2 regions of the Mesorhizobium sp. B2-5-13 genome follow, and region 1 is predicted to be linked to the other one. Evidence: predicted binding sites of a transcription regulator. Region 1 holds the regulator's gene; the other holds the start of a gene.
The links. The regulator LexA, encoded in region 1, represses DNA repair genes until DNA is damaged. The targets are predictions, from matches to a motif close to TGTTCNNNNTGTGTTCNG.

Region 1 (5,636 bases):
GCGATCGCCGGCTGGATCAGGTTCGACGCCGGGCCGTAGATCACGTCGGCCTTGCCGGCGAGCGAAGCGATGCGTTGCTGGATGTCATTGACGTTGTCGATGCCGACCTCCACCACCTCGAAGCCGGCGGCCGGTGCCGCCGCCTTGATCTTTTCGACCAAGGCAACGTCATTGGCCTCACCGGGATTGTAAGGCACGCCGAAGCGCTTGGCGTTCGGCAGCAGCTTCTTGGTGAAGGCCATCACGGCAGCGACGTCCTGCAGATCGCTGGCGCCGGTCATGCCTTCGTCTCCGGCGTCCCATGACGGCACCAGCTTGGCCGCCACCGGATCGGTGACCGCGGCAAAAACGATCGGAATGCCGGAACCGGCAAGCGCTTTCTTGGCGATCTGCGAGACCGGCGTGGTGATGGTGTAGATCAGCTTGGGCTGCTCGGCCTGCAGCTTGGCGATCATCTGCGGCACCAGCGATGCATCGAAATTGGTGTGGCTCTCCGTGTAGACGACGTCCTTGCCCTCGACGAAGCCATTATCCGTCAACGCCTTCTTGAAGCCGGCTATGGCGGCGTTCAATTGCGGATGCTCGCCGAAATTGGCAATGCCGATACGGATCTGATCGGCCGCGGCACTGCCGGCGCTAATCATCAATGCGCCTGCCAGGGCCAAGCCCGACAACCAAGCGGATTTCGATTTCAACATCATTTCCTCCCAGATTTGATCAGGGCCGCTTGGAAACGCGGCTACCACGGCGATCATGGTCGGTCCGCCGGTCGGTGTCAAACATTATATATAATTGTTGCTATGACCCAATATCATATATACTTTCGCCAGACGACGGATTGATCACGATGCGCGATGAAACGAGTTCTACAAAAACGGAAGCCGCCTATCAGCTGTTGCGGCGCGACATCCTGACCACGCGCCTCATGCCGGGCGCCCCGCTCAAACTGAGTGCCCTGCGCGGCACCTATGGCGTCGGCTGGACGCCGTTGCGCGAAGCCTTGTCGCGGCTAGAGGCCGAACGCCTTGTCACCGCCATCAGCAATCGTGGTTTTACGGTCGCTCCGGTATCGCGGGCCGAACTGGAGGACCTGGCACGCGCCAGGATGGTGGTCGAGATACCCCTGTTCCTCGAATCGATGGAAAAAGGCGGCAAGGAGTGGGAGGATGCCGTTGTCACCGCCCACTACCGGCTCTCCCGTTGCAAGACCGCGGTCGACGATCCTTCGGATGCGGCCGTCGATAAATGGGACGAGAACCACGAAGCTTTCCATGCGGCGCTGCTGAGCGCGGCGACTTCCAATTGGCTCATGCGATTCCGCTCGACCATCGCCGATCAGCTGCGACGGCATCATCGTTTTCTCGGCCTGGCGCCGACATTGCGGGCCGCGGCTGGCCTGAAGGACGGTTATGAAGAGGCAATGGAGGCATTGTGCGAAGCGATTGCGATCGAACACCATACAGCGATCATGGAAGCTGCACTCGATCGTGACGTCGAGCGGGCCAAGGCGCTGATGACGGCGCATATCGGCTATACCCTGCACGTCTATGTCCATAGCGAAGACAGCGGCGCGACCAAATACGCCGCCCGCGCCGGCAGCTTGCAAGCGGGTTCCGGGTGACTTCAATGCTTGCGCGACGCCTATTGGCATGCGCTGGCCGGAGTGGGCCAAACGCCTGGGTCCATCGCCGCCCCTAAGCTACCAATCGTTGGCGTTTTGGTTTCGTTTCGTTCCGCGAATAATGGATCCATAAATTGTACAATCCACCCGCGAAGAGCCCTCCGAAAGACTGATGCCAAGGCCCATCAGTGGATAGGCCACAGGCCATTAACCAAAACGATTTCAATGCCGGCCGATCGTGGAAAGGATCGGCCTCAGTCCGCTGTCGCGGCAAAAAACTTCAGACGCGTTAACAAATTCATTAAACTTTAAACGGTTGCGGAACACAACTGGAACGGATAGTGTTTGTTCTGGGTTTGTTTTTTCGATTCTGGTCAGACCTTTCGTTCAATGCCTTGGGGGCCGCCATGCTGACACGCAAGCAACATGAACTGCTGATGTTCATCCACGAACGGCTCAAGGAAAGCGGGATACCGCCCTCCTTCGACGAAATGAAGGAAGCGCTCGATCTTGCCTCCAAATCGGGCATCCATCGCCTGATCACGGCGCTGGAGGAACGCGGCTTTATTCGCCGGCTACCCAATCGGGCGCGCGCGCTGGAAGTGCTGCGGCTGCCGGACTCGATCGCGCCGGGCCTCAATGCGGCAAAGAAGTTCTCGCCAAGCGTCATCCAGGGCAGCCTTGGCCAAGGCAGTCTCGGCCGCCAGATCAGGCCGGCGACGGCGCCTTCCCGCCTGGCCGCGGCCGGCAACGACGATGATGCAGTTTCAGCCGTGTCCATCCCGGTCATGGGTCGTATCGCCGCCGGTGTGCCGATCGATGCCATCCAGCATCAGACGCATTCGATTTCGGTGCCGCCGGACATGATCATGGGCGGCGAGCACTATGCGCTGGAAGTCAAGGGCGACTCGATGATCGAGGCCGGTATCTTCGACGGCGACACGGTCATCATCCGCAATGCCGATACAGCAAGTCCGGGCGAAATCATCGTGGCGCTGGTCGACGAGGAGGAAGCAACGCTGAAGCGGTTCCGCCGCAAGGGCGCCTCGATCGCGCTCGAAGCCGCCAATCCAGCCTACGAAACACGCATCTTCGGACCGGATCGGGTCAAGGTGCAGGGCAAGCTCGTCGGGCTGATCAGGCGCTACTGAACTGGCTTGCCATCGGGCTTGTCGGCCTTTTTATAGGGGGCCAGCCCCCTCGCCTCGCGTGAGAATTTTCGCTGCTCGTGCCAGGGCCGGTATGGTCCGACGACGGCGAATTCGATCTCAGCCGGCGTCGTGGCCGATTGGGGATCGAAGAAAACGGCGGCACTCCCCTTGCGGGCGAGCTGGCGTTTGGTGACGACGAGAACCAGCGGATTATGACAGGCGTCATAGGCGGTCGCGTCATTGACGACGATCAGGTCGGCGAAGGCGCAGGCCTTCCAGGTGTTCTTGCGATCCTCGACATAGGCGATGATCGCGCCGGAAGGGTGCCTGGCAAGGCACAGGCCTTCGCGGCAATAGAACGGCGATCCCAGCGGCAGGTCGGTGGGAGTGGCAAGATCGAATTGCCCGTCCGTCTCCTCGAACATTTCCGGTAGGACGATTGTTTCGGAGATCAGAGCGCGTTTCCAATTGTCGGCTGCGAATTCGTTCGGACGTTCCCGGTTGACGGCCAGTTCGCCATTGCCGATCGACAGAGCCACCAGCCGCGCATCTTCCGAGATCAGCACATCGGGCGCGCGCGTGTGCGACACAGTCAACAGACCGGCAAGCGCGAATGGCACCGCCGTGAGCCGGAGCCACGTCGTCGCCATCGTCGCGATGACCAACGCGACGGTGACCAGCAGCACGGATTGCTGCGAAATCAGCCCGACTCCATCGACCGGAGAGCGCTCCGATATCCACGCCGATATGGCGATCATCGCTGTCAGGCCCTTGCCCATGAGGTAGAGAGCCGGCCAATCCAACCCGAACGGCATCAGCAACGCGCTGGCGACGGCCAGGAACATCACGATCGACACGATCGGCATGACGGCCAGATTGGCGAACAGGCTGAGCGGCGACACCCGCTGGAAATGCCAGATGGCAAACAGTGCCGTCGCGCTGCCGGCGATGATGGACGTCATGGCCAATCCACCTGTCGCCAAGAGGAATTTTCGCGTCAGAAACCCGGGTAGGGATCGCTTTGGCGGCGGAGGCCTCGTCTTTCCCGCATGGTGGTCGGCCCAGCCGGCATAGGCGCCAACCAAGGCTGCGGTTGCCGCGAACGACATCTGGAAACTCGGGCCGACGACCTCGTGCGGCGAAACCAGGATAACGGCGATCGCCGAGATCGCCAGATTGCGCATGGTCAGCGCCGCGCGATCGAACAAGACGGCGATCAGCATCACCGCCAGCATGATGAAGCTGCGTTCGGCCGCGACGACGACGCCCGAAATGACGAGATAGGCGGCGATCGAAAACAGTGCGGCGGCGGCGGCGTATTTCTTCACCGGCCGGCGCGCGGAAAACCCTGGAAACAGTGCGAAGGCGCCGCGCAGCAGACCCATGATGGTGCCGGCCACCAGCGCCATATGCAGACCTGAAATCGAGATGATGTGATAGATGCCGGTGCGCCGCATCGCTTCGTTGATTTCATCGGGAATGCCGGCCCGCACGCCGACGATCAGCGCCGCCGCGATCTCGCCTTCGGCGCCGCCAATGCTGCCCCTGATGTGGTCGGCGATGGCTTCGCGGGCATTTTCGATGCCTGAAAACACGCGTGCCGGCAGCGGCATCTCACCGGCTTCGGCGGAGATGACCGTTGGATTGCCGAGAAAGAAGCCGCTGCCGCCGATGCCGGCGAAATAGCTGTCGAAGGAGAAGTCGTAGCTGTCCGGCCGCACCGGGCCGGTCGGCGGCAGCAGTTTGGCATAGCCTGTGACAAGCGAGCCGGCGGTCATTTCGGGCGGTATCTTGCGTGCCGAAAGCCGGACCCTTTCAGGCGCGTAGCGCAGTTTCGGCCGGGCGGTCGAAATCACGTCCATGGTCAGCCGGATGCGGCCGCTCTCCATCTCCTCGAGCGAGATCACGCGGCCGGTCAGTTGCGTCGAGATTTCCGAGCCCAGCATCCGGGTTCCGGCTCGCCATGTTTCGACCTTCGCCGCAAGCAGGCCAAGCACACACAAAAGCAGTGCCATGAAACACAGATGGGTTTTCGGCCAGGAGCGCGAGACGAACGCACATACCGCCGCCAGAACCACGACCGCGACAGGCTTTGCAAAATCGGGCTCGGACGCCAGCGAAAAGTAGCAGATCGCCCCAACGGCCAGGCAGACCGGCACCAGCAGGAAGGCGATGCCCCGGTCGAGTTCCAGCTCCGCCGCCTTGGCCACGCCGTGACGCAGGCGAGGAAAGGATATCGGGCCGATTTGCCGGCGCACGCGCACAATTCTGCGTGCGGCAGGAGATGGAGTTGGCGCTGGGCTATCCGCCTGCAGCAGCTGGGTTGCGGGCGCAGCCACGAGCGGCGATGGCAGCGGGATCGCAGGAGGCGTCGCAAACAGGGATCGCTCGCTGACGCCGACAATGGCGCCCTCGCCCCGATCCGAGCCCCGGCCTCGTCCAGTCATCGGGTCTGCCCCTTGCGCCCTCGACACCCTATGCTACATGAACGCGCGACGCGCGAAAGTCCGCGCACTCCGCACTCAGCTTCAGACGTTTTCCGAGAGTTCCATGCCCGACAAGGTCATCACCCGTTTTGCTCCCTCGCCGACCGGCTATCTGCATATCGGCGGCGCGCGCACGGCGCTGTTCAACTGGCTCTATGCCAAGCACACCGGCGGCACGATGCTGCTGCGCATCGAGGACACCGATCGCGAGCGTTCGACCGATGCAGCCACATCGGCCATTCTGGACGGCCTGACCTGGCTCGGCCTGTCATGGGACGGTGACGCGGTCTCCCAATTCGAGCGCGTGCCGCGCCACCGGGAGGTGGCCGAGGAGCTGGTGCGCCTGGGCAAGGCCTATTACAGCTACGAGACTTCAGC
Region 2 (5,636 bases), 120 kb from region 1:
ATGCAGGATGGCGTCCTCGTCATGCTCGACGACGATCACCGTGTTGCCGATGTCGCGCAGATGCTTGAGCGTGTCGAGCAGCCGCGTGTTGTCGCGCTGGTGCAGGCCGATCGACGGCTCGTCCAGCACATAAAGCACACCGGTCAGCCCAGAGCCGATCTGCGAGGCCAGCCGGATGCGCTGGCTTTCGCCGCCCGACAGCGTGCCGGAATTGCGCGACAAAGTGAGATAATCGAGCCCGACATCGTTGAGGAAGCGCAGGCGCTCGCGGATTTCCTTCAACACGCGGACAGCGATCTCGTTCTGCTTGTCGTTGAGCTGCGCCGGCAGGTCGGTGAACCATTTGTCGGCGTTGCGGATCGACTGTTCCGTCACCTCGCCAATGTGCTTGCCGGCAATTTTCACCGCCAGCGCTTCGGGCTTCAGCCGGTAGCCCTTGCAGACCGGGCAGGGCGTCGCCGACATGAAGCGCTCGATTTCTTCGCGCATCCAGGCGGATTCGGTCTCTTTCCAACGCCGTTCGAGATTGGGGATGACGCCTTCAAAAGTCTTGGTGGTCTTGTAGGAACGCAGGCCGTCATCATACTGGAAGGTGATCTCGCGCTCGCCGGTGCCGCGCAGGATCGCCTCCTGCGCTTGCGCGGAAAGATCCTTGAACTTGTCGCCGAGCTTGAAGTCGTACGCCTTGCCCAACGCCTCGAGCGTCTGCGAGTAATAGGGCGAGGTCGATTTCGCCCATGGGCTGACGGCGCCGTCGCGCAGCGACACGTTTTCGTCGGGCACCACGAGGTTGGGGTCGATGGCGCGCTGGCTGCCGAGACCGTCACAGGTCGGGCAGGCGCCGAACGGGTTGTTGAAGGAGAACAGCCTGGGCTCGATTTCCGGAATGGTGAAGCCGGACACCGGGCAAGCGAACTTTTCCGAGAACAGGATGCGTTCATGCGTCTCGTTCTTCGACTTGTTGACCGAATCCTCGCCGGTCTGGCTGGCGTCGAGCGGCTTGTCGGCGAACTCGGCCACCGCCAGCCCTTCGGCCAGCTTCAGCGCCGTCTCGATGGAGTCGGCGAGACGCGTGGCAAGGTCGCCGCGCACGACGATGCGGTCGACGACAACGTCGATGTCGTGCTTGTATTTCTTGTCCAGCGCTGGAACGTCGGCGATTTCATAGAAGACGCCGTCGACCTTGACGCGCTGGAACCCTTTCTTCTGCAACTCCAGCAGTTCCTTGCGGTACTCGCCCTTGCGTCCGCGCACGATGGGCGCCAGCAGGAACAGGCGCGTGCCTTCCTCGACCGCGAGTACCCGGTCGACCATCTGGCTGACCGTCTGGCTCTCGATCGGCAGGCCGGTGGCCGGCGAATAGGGCACGCCGACACGGGCAAACAGAAGCCGCATATAGTCGTAGATTTCGGTGACGGTGCCGACCGTCGAACGCGGGTTCTTCGACGTGGTCTTCTGCTCGATGGAAATGGCCGGCGACAGGCCGTCGATCTGGTCGACGTCGGGCTTCTGCATCATTTCGAGGAATTGCCGTGCATAGGCCGAGAGGCTCTCGACATAGCGGCGCTGGCCTTCGGCATAGATGGTGTCGAAGGCCAGCGACGATTTGCCGGAGCCCGACAGGCCGGTCATGACGATCAGGCTGTCACGCGGCAGGTCGAGATCGACGTTCTTCAGATTGTGTTCGCGCGCCCCGCGAATGGAAAGGAATTTATGGTCGGCCATCGCCGGTCGCCGCCTCAGATCTGGAATTCGTGGGATTGGCGGGTTTTCCCAGCCATCCCCTATGTAGGTCTTTTTGCCGCCACGTCGAGAGACGCCACAACTCCCGACAGAAGTCGTTTAACCGTCTTTCGCGCGAAGGGGCAAGCGGAAAGAACAAAGGCCGAACATGCTCCTGACAAAACTGTGCGGAAACTGACCTCGACGTAACCTCCCGGTGATCACATTTTTCCGTAACCGGCTATTGATGGTTGACGCGGCCAACTCACGGGAGCAGTCTTCGGAAGTCAGCGAAGCTGGCCGTCTTTCGATGGCCTCGCCGCCCCAAGGCGGCCTGCGAGACGCCGCAGGCATTTGCGATTGCGCTTCGCCACGACGATGTCGCAACGGACACAGGAGCGGAGCATGACGCCACCGGATAGTCCCCCAGGGCTTCAGTTGTCACTGGAGCCGCGGCAGGCATAAGTGCCAGAGCAGGCGTTTGCGCCACCCGACAAACCGTGACCTGCCGTATCCGTCAAAATCAGAGACTATTGGTCGGATCGTCGGCTGAATGCCGCGAAGCATCCGAAATCAAACGCCGGCGGTACACTCCCGGCAAGTTTGGATTACGAATCCAACAAAAAGCCCCGTCCGTTTGCCCAAGGCACGGCGGGGCTGTTTTTGGGCGTGGGCTTGAGTTCGCAAGCCTCGACCTCGGCCTACCTTGGCGGCTTGATCCCGCCAACTCCGACATCGACCGTGATGCTGCCGGAAATCCTGACATCCGTATTGCCGATCTTGAACTGCCCATTGCCGCTGCTGGGGAACGCGTCGTCGGGTTCAGGCACCGGGGCCGGCTTGGCGATGCGATAGTCGCCAGCCACGCCGGGCAGGGCGCTCTTTTGCGCTGACGATGAAGCGTCGTCGGCAAATGCCGAACTGGACGCAAGGCCGACGATTGCGAGCACCATGGCGCCGGTGACACGGTGCGATGTTCTGGATCGATGAGTGTCGGTCATTCCTCTTTTATAGGGACCTGCCGCCACCGGAACCAGACCGATATCGTCAAATCTTCGACACCTAGCAGGATTTGATCTGGGCTCTGCCTCACGCCGCTTTCTTGCGGGTATCGAAAACATGGTCGACAATGCCCCATGCCTGGGCCTCGCGGGCAGTCATGAAATGGTCGCGGTCGAGCGTGCGTTCGACCTCTTCATAGCTGCGGCCGCAATGCTGGGCGTAGAGTTCGGTCATATGGCGTTTGGTCTGGCCGATGCGTTCGGCGTGCCGTTGGATGTCGGAAGCCTGGCCCTGGAAGCCGCCCAGCGGCTGATGCAGCAGGATGGTGGCGTTCGGCAGCGCGATGCGGCGCCCGGCCGAGCCTGCCATCAGCAGGAACGATCCCATCGATGCGGCAAAGCCCATGCACACGGTCGAGACCGGGCAGCTGATATATTGCATCGTGTCATAGATGGCGAAGCCGCTGGTCACCATTCCGCCCGGCGAGTTGATGTAGAGCGAGATCTCCTTCTCGGGATTGTCCGATTCCAGCGACAAAAGCTGCGCGCAGACCAGCGCCGAGACGTCGTCGTTGATCTCGCCGTTGATGAAGACGATGCGCTCGCGCAGCAGTCGCGAAAAAATGTCGAAGGCACGTTCGCCGCGGCTCGATTGCTCGATCACCATCGGCACAAGGCTGGCAACACCACTCATTTCTCTTCTCCGATTTCCGTGTTCAGGCCGCGCGCGGCAGCAGAAGGCGTGGTGTGTTCGCGGCAATAGGCTTTCCGGCCCCGCGCAGCGAAAGCCGGCAGCCGGCCCCCGCCATCGCAACAGCGGGCATCGCCTTGCGGGCAAAGCCGTCATGGACGATGCGCAGATGCGTGCCGCCGGAAATGGTACGGGCGAGTGTGAAGGTGACGGTGCTGTCGAGCGGTTGCGCCGCATCGTCGGACTGCTCCCGCCAGGAATAGCGCAGCAGGCGCTCGGGCTCGGCGTCGAGGATCTCGCATTCGATCGGCGCGTCAGGCCCGGCGAAGGCAAAGCGGCTGCCGGTCCGCGGACTGATGTCGTTCGGCATCATCCAGGCGGCGAGCAATTCCGGCACGGTCAGCGCCCGCCACACTTTTTCCGGCGGCTCGGCAACCTCGTATTCGAATTCGAGCGCCTCTGGAGCGATCTTGGTTTGGTTTGCGTCTTTCATTGATCGCCCGTCTTTCATTGATCGCCCGTCTTTCATTGATCCATGTCCTTCAAAACGGCCTTCAGTTTTTCAATGCGTTCCGGCCAGAACGTCCGATAGCGTTCAATCCAGGAGAGCAGCGGGGCAAGCCCCTGCGGATCGGCGCGATAATAGGCGTTGCGGCCGGCCCGCCGCTCGACCACCAGGCCAGCGCCGCGCAACACCGCCAGATGCTGGGAGACGGCCGGCTGCGACACCGTGAGGCCGCTGCGCAGTTCCGACACGCTCATCTCGCTCGCCGCGAGACGCTCGAAGACGGCGCGGCGCGTCGGGTCGGCCAAGGCGCGGAAAATCTCTGCTTCGATCATGACGAAAGCATAAGTCGATACTTATCGATTTGGCAAGCACTGTTTTGAGACCCATATGCAGCGTTCGGGCATTGCTGCCATTCCTTGACAATTGGGGGCAGTGCATATAGGAACGAAAAGGGAACAAAAACCTTGTGGGAAAAGCCAGCCTTGGCAGGCGGCCAATATCGGCAGCCTGTAAGGTGCTGCGACAAAAATTTGTTTCGGATGAGCGCGGAGAAATATCATGGCGGGTAGCGTCAATAAGGTCATTCTGGTCGGCAATCTCGGCGCGGACCCTGAAATCCGCCGCCTGAATTCGGGCGAGCCGGTCGTCAACATCCGCATCGCCACCTCGGAAAGCTGGCGCGACAAGAATTCCGGCGAGCGCAAGGAAAAGACCGAGTGGCACAATGTCGTCATCTTCAATGAGGGCATTGCCAAGGTGGCCGAGCAATATCTGAAGAAGGGCATGAAGGTTTATGTCGAGGGCCAGTTGCAGACGCGCAAATGGCAGGACCAGACCGGTGCCGACAAATATACGACCGAAGTCGTGCTGCAGAAATTCCGTGGCGAACTGCAGATGCTCGACGCGCGCGGCCAAGGTGAGGGCGGTCAGGTCGGCGGCTACAGCGGTGGCGGCAGCAGCCGTGGTTCCGATTTCGGCCAGTCGAGCCCGAACGAAGGTTTTAGCCGTGGCGGCGGTGGCGGCTCCAAAGGGGGCGGTGGCGGTGGCTCGTCGCGCGAGCTGGACGACGAGATACCGTTCTAGGATGCGGTAGTTGCCGCTTTGTAAACTATTCTGATCACCCTACGGGTATCGTTGGCGAATTACCTCATTACTGCGATTGGCCAGCGAGGGCGATTTCCTAAGCGAAAGTGCGGTATCTCGAAGTGTAAACTGAACGAGGGGTGAGCCGTTGCCTGCTCTCATCGCGGGCTGGTGGTGCGCGGCAAGGCAAGCGTCTGCGGAAGCCGCACATCATGAGGAAATGACTTTCATCGCTGCTGTGATCTAGCGGTCCCGTCCGAGCGTGACGACGGCGAGCGTTGAGCATATGGGGTAGCTTTCGACGCGAATGCGACGCCCCTGAATTTGAATGACGCTCTCACAAGCCGAGGTATCGCAGCGCCGCCGTTTGGTATTTGCGGTAGTCGACCGCCATCCGATCCCACGGCAGCACCTGTAGGCTTGATCGGGCTCGGCGAGGCCAGCGATGGGCCCAGGCGAGACCACCATACTCGAACATGCCTCAAGTGGCTTGACGAAAGAGCCGCTAGCCAGCGCCGATGAGGAGGACGATGTCGTCGTTAAGCAGGTAGCCACCACCCGTGGTCAGCTGCCCGGCACGGACCGAACATGGACCAATGCCGGAAATCGATTGGTCACGCAGGCTTATTCC

Region 2: uvrA (excinuclease ABC subunit UvrA) is a predicted target of LexA. The motif match lies at 1,875-1,892, and genes of this name have one in related genera.

Annotation. Positions count from the first base shown of each region.
Region 1 is NZ_VFUI01000001.1:134,001-139,636, forward strand. Features, by position in the region: gene FJ434_RS00715 (ABC transporter substrate-binding protein) at 1-698, opposite strand, end outside; gene FJ434_RS00720 (GntR family transcriptional regulator) at 848-1,621, shown strand; gene lexA (transcriptional repressor LexA) at 2,029-2,772, shown strand; gene FJ434_RS00730 (ComEC/Rec2 family competence protein) at 2,766-5,219, opposite strand; gene gltX (glutamate--tRNA ligase) at 5,323-5,636, shown strand, end outside.
Region 2 is NZ_VFUI01000001.1:252,567-258,202, reverse strand. Features, by position in the region: gene uvrA (excinuclease ABC subunit UvrA) at 1-1,725, opposite strand, end outside; gene FJ434_RS01330 (hypothetical protein) at 2,424-2,723, opposite strand; gene FJ434_RS01325 (ATP-dependent Clp protease proteolytic subunit) at 2,812-3,417, opposite strand; gene FJ434_RS01320 (SRPBCC domain-containing protein) at 3,440-3,907, opposite strand; gene FJ434_RS01315 (metalloregulator ArsR/SmtB family transcription factor) at 3,940-4,254, opposite strand; gene FJ434_RS01310 (single-stranded DNA-binding protein) at 4,481-5,005, shown strand; gene FJ434_RS01305 (hypothetical protein) at 5,451-5,636, shown strand, end outside.